DNA from 2 places in the Trichocoleus sp. DQ-A1 genome. Region 1 is predicted to be linked to the other one. Evidence: predicted binding sites of a transcription regulator. Region 1 holds the regulator's gene; the other holds the start of a gene.

What was found. Region 1 encodes HrcA, which represses chaperone genes, less so after heat shock. Its sites were predicted from a motif close to ANTTAGCACTCNNNANTNNNGAGTGCTAANT; they were not measured.
Region 2: groL (chaperonin GroEL) is a predicted target of HrcA. The motif match lies at 2,361-2,391, and genes of this name have one in related genera.

What each region holds. Positions count from the first base shown of each region.
Region 1 is NZ_JAMPKE010000005.1:176,966-181,348, reverse strand. It holds gene NDI33_RS07770 (hypothetical protein) at 1-496, opposite strand, end outside; gene NDI33_RS07765 (DUF2834 domain-containing protein) at 511-1,197, opposite strand; gene hrcA (heat-inducible transcriptional repressor HrcA) at 1,324-2,436, opposite strand; gene NDI33_RS07755 (hypothetical protein) at 2,560-2,751, opposite strand; gene NDI33_RS07750 (rhodanese-like domain-containing protein) at 2,949-3,308, opposite strand; gene NDI33_RS07745 (DUF3352 domain-containing protein) at 3,439-4,383, shown strand, end outside.
Region 2 is NZ_JAMPKE010000026.1:68,025-72,407, reverse strand. It holds gene NDI33_RS20605 (hypothetical protein) at 1-310, opposite strand, end outside; gene groL (chaperonin GroEL) at 634-2,328, opposite strand; gene NDI33_RS20595 (M4 family metallopeptidase) at 2,581-3,654, shown strand; gene NDI33_RS20590 (protealysin inhibitor emfourin) at 3,700-3,999, opposite strand; gene fabG (3-oxoacyl-[acyl-carrier-protein] reductase) at 4,134-4,383, opposite strand, start outside.

The DNA.
Region 1 (4,383 bases):
AGAACATGCAAAAAGCCAAACTCATGCCATTGACAAAGCGATCGCTTTGGAATTGTTGAATAAACCCTGCCCAATCACCCGCAAGCAAGCCAAATGCTAGCAAGAAAAGCGTGCTGAAATTGAGGATAATACCCGTCCAGCGAGAATCAAAAACTTTCAGCAAGGTATCCTTTTGCCCGGAAAACTCTTGATTCGGTTCCCTCAATGCTAAATAAGGTATTAGGCTAATCACTCCCGTTCCCGCTGAACCCAAAGCAAAAGGCCAGAAACGAATCTTTTGCATCCTCCCATCGACGAACAAAAGACAGCTATAGATGAGTATCCAGATGCCAATCAGGGAAAATATAGAAAGGATAATTGGGTTGACCTGGGTCCACTGACCCGTCAATATATTTTTAATGAGCCTCAGTGTGTCTGGCGTAATTGGTGGTGCCAGCAGCAAAACATAGGAGATAAATCCAGCCCATAATAACCAAAGTGCTGTTTTTCTAGCCATATTTCCATCAAATTTTAATTTCTAGATTGTGCGGGTTGCCGTTCCGTGGAGAAAGCTTCGGCATTAGTTTCTGGTAAGGGAGGACGCAGGCAAAGATAAGCTAAAGCCCCAAACAAAGGAATCAGCACTACTATCCAAAAAAGTGTAGAATTCTTGATTCCCCGACGCGCCATATCATCTCCCAGAAGTGCGGGAAATATTAACCACAGCAGGCAGAAATCCAAACTCATGACATGAACGAAGCGATTTGTCTGGAACTGCTGAATATAATCTGCCCAATTCCCGCCCAATAAGCCATATACAACCAAACTCCCAGCACCGAATGTTAGCAAAAAACCAAGCCACCGGGAATCGAGTATTTTTAGAAATAAATTCTTTTCTCCGTGAAATTCCTGGTTGGGTTCTCGCAGTGCTAAATAAGGTAGCAAAGCAAACGCTCCGACTCCAAAAGAGAACGCCGAAAAAGGCCAAGCTTTTACCTTTTGCTGTTTGCCATCAATCAACATTAGGCAGGCGTAAATCATCGGTACGATGCCCAGCAGATTGAATAGAGCGACAACTAGGGGGTTAATCCCCGTCCATTGACCTGTAGAGAGATTTTTTATCAGTTCAAAAGTGCCTGGTTGTTCAGGAGGCGCTAATAGAAAGGCATAGGTAATAAATGCTGCCCAAAGCGACCAAAAGCCAACTTTTCTAACCATATCAATGAAAAATGAAAAGTAAAAATTAGAGCTAATCGAAATTAGCCATATTTATCGTTCGTGGTTCGTAGTGAACGGCTACCCAATAGCTAATCGCGATTAGCTATTGGGTAGCCGTTTTCTAAATTAAGCGGGTTGCGTAAGAGCATCAGAGAGATAATCGGCGGCAGCTTCAACGAGTGCGATCGCATTTTCGTACACCATCCGCGTTGGCCCCAAAACCCCCACACTTCCCACGGGTACTGAACCCTGCTGGTAAGTTGCAGAAATCAGCGTACAGGTACGCATCGGTTCTAAAGGATTTTCCGAACCAATCCGCACCGTCACCCGCGAACCAGAAGGTACATCTGAGATAGCCGTGACATCTGGTCTAGGCCATTCAAAGATTAAAGGCCACAGCTGGTCTTGTTCCTCTTCCAATAGGTGTATAAGCGTCTGCACTTGCTGTAACTCGGAAAATTCTGGCTGACGCAATACTTCAGCGACGCCGCGAACCATAATTGGGGTTATGGCAGGTTGAGAAGTGCGACGGATCAAGTCGGAGAGCAGATTTCGCAAAGAATCGACATATCGTTGAAATTCTCGGTCTAGTTCGCTCCAGTCTAAAGTTACCAATTCACTGAGCGATCGCCCCCGCAAGTGGCTATTCAGAAAATTCGATAAAATTTGCAACTCCCGATCTACAATTTCTGCGTCCGGTTGCTCATCCTCCGATTCTGAGAGCGGTAACTCCATTAAGACGCTAGTCGTCTCATAAGAATCCGTCACCACAATCAGCATCACCCTTCCCGGATCGAGCTGCACCAGTTGCAAATGCCGCAAACGATTAGTCCGAGTCTGCGGCATCGTGATCAGGGTAATATAACCGCTGAGCGTTGCCAGAATTTGCGCTGCACCCCGCAACACAGTCTCGAAACTCTGATGTTCCAAGTTCAAACGGTCTGTGAATAACTGCTCTACCTGACGCCCCAAGGCTTCAGAAGGCTTAATTAATTGATCGACATAAATTCGATAGCCAGAGTCAGAGGGAACCCGTCCAGCCGAGGTATGGGGTTGATAGAGCAACCCCGCTTTCTCTAAGACGCCCATTGCATTGCGAATCGTCGCTGGACTGACGCACAGATTATACTCGTCTACCAAAGCTTTTGAGCCGACTGGCTCAGCCGTCGCAATATAGTGACGGACAGTTGCCCAGAGAATACGTTGTTGACGGTCAGTCAGACTTACTTGCCTAGCCATTTAAACGAAAGCCGAATTGGATAGGGTTTTAAAAACAATTGGAAATTCCTGGACTTCTGATGATGAATTTCTCAGTAAGTCCGGCGCTCTTGTCAAGCAAGCAGCCGATTAAAATAGGATAGGTTAAAACAGAATAGCAGATGCTGCCTTCTGCCTGCCGGTTCGCCACACCCAGCCAGTAGAAGCATAACAGCCGCCGAACTCCAACCTTAGACATATCATGACGATCGATCGCAGAGTTAGGACATTATCGCTACCCGTAACTCTAGAGTCCACAGTCTCTATCAGGATTGTCTGTAGTCTACTCGACTGCATTGAAGTTTGTCAGCCAAAACCTCTAAATACTTATTTCGCTAGTAAAAATTAAAACAATATCGTGAACCGTATTTAATTAAAAAATCTAGCCCCAGCCTTTGTCCTTAGTAGGGAAGAAAGAGAATTCTTGTCCTCTTGTTGCAGGAAAGGGGTTGGGGAAGAGGTTTCAGCTTCAAGATAGTTTTGCACTGGGATCGTTAGTATTGGGAAATCGTCGGATCAACTCGGAGCGAGTAGGCATCGATGCCACCAGCAACATTTTTGACATTGGTGAAGCCTTGCATTTGGAGCCACTGGCACATCTGAGCCGAACGGATGCCATGATGGCAGAGGACCAACGTCTCGGCGTGCGGATCGAACTGGGCGTGGATTTGGTCAGCCCAGTCGGCAAATTCCGACAAAGGGAGGTTTTCAAAACCCTCAATGCTGGCGATCGCAACTTCCTGTGGTTCTCGCACATCCACCAATTGCAGACTCTCAGGGGAATCGGCAAGACGGCTGGCAAGTTCTTCTACGCTAATCTGGGGAATATCTTGGCGAAAAGATTGAGCAGACATGAGGTTGTGCAACGCTGGAGATTAACTAAGATTTTAATAGTTGGCAGTCCGATGAGCTGAAATAATAGGTTCTGGCATCGGGATTAGTGTTCTTAGCTGAATCGCGCTCACCCAAGGTCTACATTTCACCATGAAGCGACGCTCGTTTTTCTACGTTCTGGCAGCTGGCGTTTTAGTGCTGCTGTTAATTGGTGCCGGTGGCTTTTACTGGCTGAGGGCAAACAGTCCTCTCGCCCTTCTAGGGGGTGGGGAGGTGACGAACCCATCTGCCACCATATTTGTGCCGAAAAAGGCACCCGTAATGGTGTCATTGCTTGTGAATCCAGATCGGTTGGAAGGGTTGCGGCAGGCTGTAGCGCGTCCCGCGAACCGCAAGCGATCGCGTGCAGAACTCAACCAATTTAAACAAAGCTTACTCGCGAACACGGATCTGGACTATCGCCGAGATATCCAACCCTGGCTGGGGGATGAAATCACGCTGGCTCTCACCAGCTTAGATATCGATCGCACCCGTGACAATGGAGAGCAGCGCGGGCTGCTACTGGCTGTCACCACCAAAAATCCGCAACGCAGCCGCGAGTTTGTGGATTTGTTCTGGCAGAAGCAAGCAAATGTTGAGACAGATTTAGTCTTTGAGACTTATAAAGGTGTCAAGCTGATTTATAAGAATCAAGAGTCGGTCGTCAAAACTCAAGATGCTGGAAATAAAGGCTTTTACAACCGCGATAGATCGGCATTGCCAAAAGACGCAATAAACCGCGCCTCAGCTCAAAACTCGGTTGCTACCGCAGTTGTTGGCGATCGCTTTGTGTTGTTTGCCAATAATCCTAGGGTGCTGAAAGAAGCCATTAATAATGTGCAAGCGCCCAATCTCAGCCTCAGCGATTCAACTTCTTATCAGCGGGCAATCGAAAGCATCTCTCAGCCGAAAATTGGTCTGACTTATGTGAATCTACCCGCGCTGGCGAAGTTGCTGGGGAACAATTCACAGATGGAAATTGACCCAACCTATGAGAGTTTAGCGATCGCCATCTCTCCAAAAACTCAAGGATTGCTGGCAGAAACCGCTTTATTA
Region 2 (4,383 bases), on a different contig from region 1:
CGCCCCGTTCTTGATTAAGGTAGGTGAAAGCATCTCCAACGAATTCAGATAGAAAGCCTTGTCTAAAGTGTTGATACCTCAAAATGGTTTGAATATCTAAATTTGGAGATTCCTTTTTAACTTCCTGTAAATCTTGATGAATCCAGTTCCACATCCTCCCAACATCATTTAAAACATCGCCCCAAAAACTATAATAAAAGTGAGGGAGTAATTCACCTCTTTTGGTAAACTCTTCTGTAATAAAACCTTTCAATTTATCTCCATATTTAACATCCCGTGTAGCAACCCCGTGAAGAAAAAAGACTAGCATTGTTAAAGTTAATCCTCTAGCTGAAAGAAAAATATCTAAGGAACTCCCTTCATATAAGATTCCCGATGATTTACCTAAAGTAACAGTATTTACTGAAAATTTTCCTAAAATGCTGATTAAACAGAAGTTTGAGGAATTATCCCAGTTAAGTAGGTTTGAACCCTATAATTTTTCAATACTGTAACACTCTTACAATGAGCGATCGCTACAAAAAAGCAGCTTGCCGTTTGAGACAAGCTGCTTTTCTTTCAGTCCACAAAGGTGGGCTTTGTGTTTTTAGCTTCAGGTTTCAACCTGTGGGCGCTGGGGACGCGAACAATGGACTACATCATGCCCATGCCGCCCATGCCGCCCATGCCGCCCATGCCGCCCATGCCGCCCATGCCGCCCATGCCGCCCATGCCGCCCATGCCGCCCATATCGGGGGCACCAGCCGCTTTCTTCTCAGGCTTCTCGACAACCAGGGCTTCAGTGGTCAACACCATCCCGGCAATCGAACCGGCATTTTGCAACGCCGAACGTACAACTTTCGCAGGGTCGATAATCCCAGCGGCGATCAGGTCTTCAAATGTGTCGGTAGCCGCGTTGTAACCGATATTCAAATCAGTCTCGCGCACCTTCTCGACAATGACAGAGCCTTCGACACCGGCATTATCTGCCATCTGACGCAGGGGAGCTTCTAGAGATCTGCCCACAATGTCAGCACCGACTTTTTCTTCGGCGTCCAGACTATTTTTAATGTCAGCAACTTTCTTGCTCAGGTAAATCAGCGTCGCGCCACCGCCTGGAACGATACCTTCTTCCACCGCAGCTTTGGTCGCGTTGAGGGCGTCTTCAATCCGCAGCTTGCGGTCTTTGAGTTCGGTTTCGGTCGCCGCACCCACTTTGATGACGGCGACACCACCGGCAAGCTTAGCAATTCGCTCTTGCAGCTTTTCTTTGTCGTAGTCAGAATCCGTTTCTTCTAGCTGCTTGCGAATTTGGGCAATCCGCTTTTGCACATCTGCCGTCTTGGCATCACCAGCGACGATGGTGGTGTTTTCTTTATCAATGGTGATTTTCTGAGCGGTTCCCAGCATCTCCAGGGAGACGGTATCTAGGCTCAAACCAACTTCTTCTGAGATTAGCTGACCGCCAGTGAGAACGGCGATATCTTGCAGCATCGCTTTGCGGCGTTCGCCAAATCCAGGCGCTTTGATGGCGGCTACATTCAGTACGCCCCGCGCTTTATTTACCACCAAAGTTGCCAAAGCTTCTCCTTCGATGTCTTCGGCAATAATCAGCAAAGCTTGACCGGAACGGGCAACTTTTTCCAAGACGGGAATCAAATCCTGGATAGAGTTGATTTTTTTATCCGTCATCAAAATCCGGACGTTTTCATATTCCACCACCATCCGTTCGGAATCGGTGATGAAGTAGGGAGAAATGTAGCCGCGATCCAGCTGCATCCCCTCGACGACATCCAGTTCCGTTGCCATCGATTTGGATTCTTCAACGGTGATCACGCCGTCTTTGGTGACTTTATCCATCGCTTCGGCAATCATTTTGCCGACTTCTTCATCGTTACCAGCGGAGACGGTTGCCACTTGAGCGATCGCGCTACCTTCCACTGGTTTCGCGATCGCTACAATTTCCTCCACTAAGAAGGCGATCGTTTTTTCGATTCCCCGCCGCAAACTCACTGGATTTGCCCCAGCCGCTACGTTCTTCAAGCCCTCACGAATCATCGCTTGAGCCAGAACCGTCGCTGTCGTCGTGCCATCACCCGCAATATCTTTCGTCTTGGATGCCACTTCCTGAATCAGTCGAGCGCCTGTATTTTCCAGGGGGTCTTCTAATTCAATTTCCTTGGCAACGGTGATACCATCGTTCACAATTTGGGGTGCGCCAAACTTCTTCTCTAGAAGGACATTCCGCCCTTTCGGCCCCAGCGTAATGCGAACGGCGTCTGCCAGGACGTTCACGCCCCGCTCTAGTGCCCGCCGCGATTCGTCATTAAATGCAACGATTTTTGCCATGTTTTAGGTTTTCAGAGCGCTTCCATTAGTCAATTTAGCACTCACTGGCACAGAGTGCTAATCGGAGAGGATGAGAGTCCTCACCTCGACTGATATGGGGGAGGTACATAATAAACAGCTAGAGCAATCAATCGCACGTTTGAGTTACTTTTTGTAACGAAATTGCCGAATTCTCGATAACTAGAGCGGATTGGATTGAATGCGTTTATCATCCACTTTTTGATGCTCTGTCCTTGACAAAGGAAATAATTTATGCGTTCACCAAAAAAAAGAGCGGTAGGGCTGCAACCTTGCTGCGATAGACTTCATCCCATTTGTTGTATCGTTCCTCCTCATATGCTGAAGGAGGTTCTCCAGAATGGCAACCCTGAGCAGCGGGCATGGGCTTTTCAAACCTTAACCGTGTCAGAACAGTTTCGCGGACGGCGCTTGACAGTGGGGAATATCTCGTTCGCAGCATCAGCGGGTGAGAAGCGTCGTACCATCTTTGATGCCAAAAATGGCAACGATCTACCAGGCACCTTGGTGCGGAGTGAAGGCGATCCTCCCAGCGAAGATGCCGCGATCAACGAAGCCTACGACGGATCGGGTGCAACTTATGACTTGTACGAGCAGGTGTTCGAGCGGAATTCCATCGACAATCGAGGGCTGCGTTTGGACTCGACGGTTCATTTTGGCGTGAAGTATGACAACGCTTTTTGGAACGGCGACCAAATGGTCTACGGTGATGGGGATGGAGAGATTTTTGAACGCTTTACTAAGGCGATTGATGTGATTGGTCACGAGCTAACCCACGGCGTCACCCAATATGAAGCCAATCTAATCTATTACGGCGAATCCGGCGCTCTGAATGAATCTTTTTCCGATGTCTTTGGTTCTCTGGTAAAACAGCGGGTTCTCAATCAGACCGCCGAGGAAGCTGACTGGATTATCGGGGAAGGTTTGTTTACCGCCAATGTTAAGGGCGTTGGGATTCGCTCAATGAAGGCACCGGGGACAGCATACGACGACCCAGTGCTAGGCAAAGACCCCCAGCCTGCGACTTATAAAGACCGCTACAAAGGGCTGGAAGATAACGGAGGCGTGCATATTAACTCAGGGATTGCCAACCGTGCCTTTTATTTAGCAGCAGTGGAAATTGGCGGCTACGCTTGGGAAAAGGCAGGGAAAATCTGGTATATCGCTTTACGCGATCGCCTGCGCTCTAGAGCGAATTTTAAACGGGCTGCGAATACTCTCATTACAGTCGCTGGAGAACTCTACGGCGAAGGCTCCAAGGAGCAGAATGCAGTCCGCAAAGGTTGGCAAGAAGTGGGAGTGATTTAAATTAAAAATGCGTGCATTAAAAATGGAAGAGGCAATTCTTCATTTTTAATTTCTGCGTGCAGCTGCCATCAGCCATTCCAGCAGCGGTCTTAAGTTTCCAGGTACGGCGGATTCACTCACTAAAACAGTATGTTGCTGAGTGTTTTCTTCCACCGTTAGCTTGTACTGAAAGCGGTCGGGTTGGGGAGTGTTGGAAGCGATCGCGGCAGGCAAATCAAAGAAATCAGCTGCGTCAATCAGGAGGCGCAGCTGATTTGCTTCATTTGCAGGCAGAGTCGTAATGTCAAAAACTTTTGTCAGGCGCATCCCAGCAAAGCCGCCAGTCCGTTCAAAAGAAATTCGCATAGTTTCCCTCGCAGGGAGCAAGACTAACTCCATAGTAAGCAGTGATGGATGTTATTCTTCGTCTGCCTCTCTCTTTCCCACTCCGACCGCGAGGAGAGCGTCACTACGCTCACAGTCCTCTGCCGCTATGGTCGCTATGCCATCACCATACCGCCGTCCACATTGAGCGTTTGACCCGTGATATAGGCGGCAGCCGGATCGGCGGCTAGGAATCGAACTAAACCAGCAACCTCCTCTGGTTGACCGTAACGACCGAGGGGGATGAATTTTAAGATTTCCTCTGATTTGATATTGCTCGTCATATCGGTGGCGATAAATCCAGGGGCAACAGCATTGACTGTAATGCCGCGAGTGGCGAGTTCTTTGGCGACGGTTTTTGTAAAC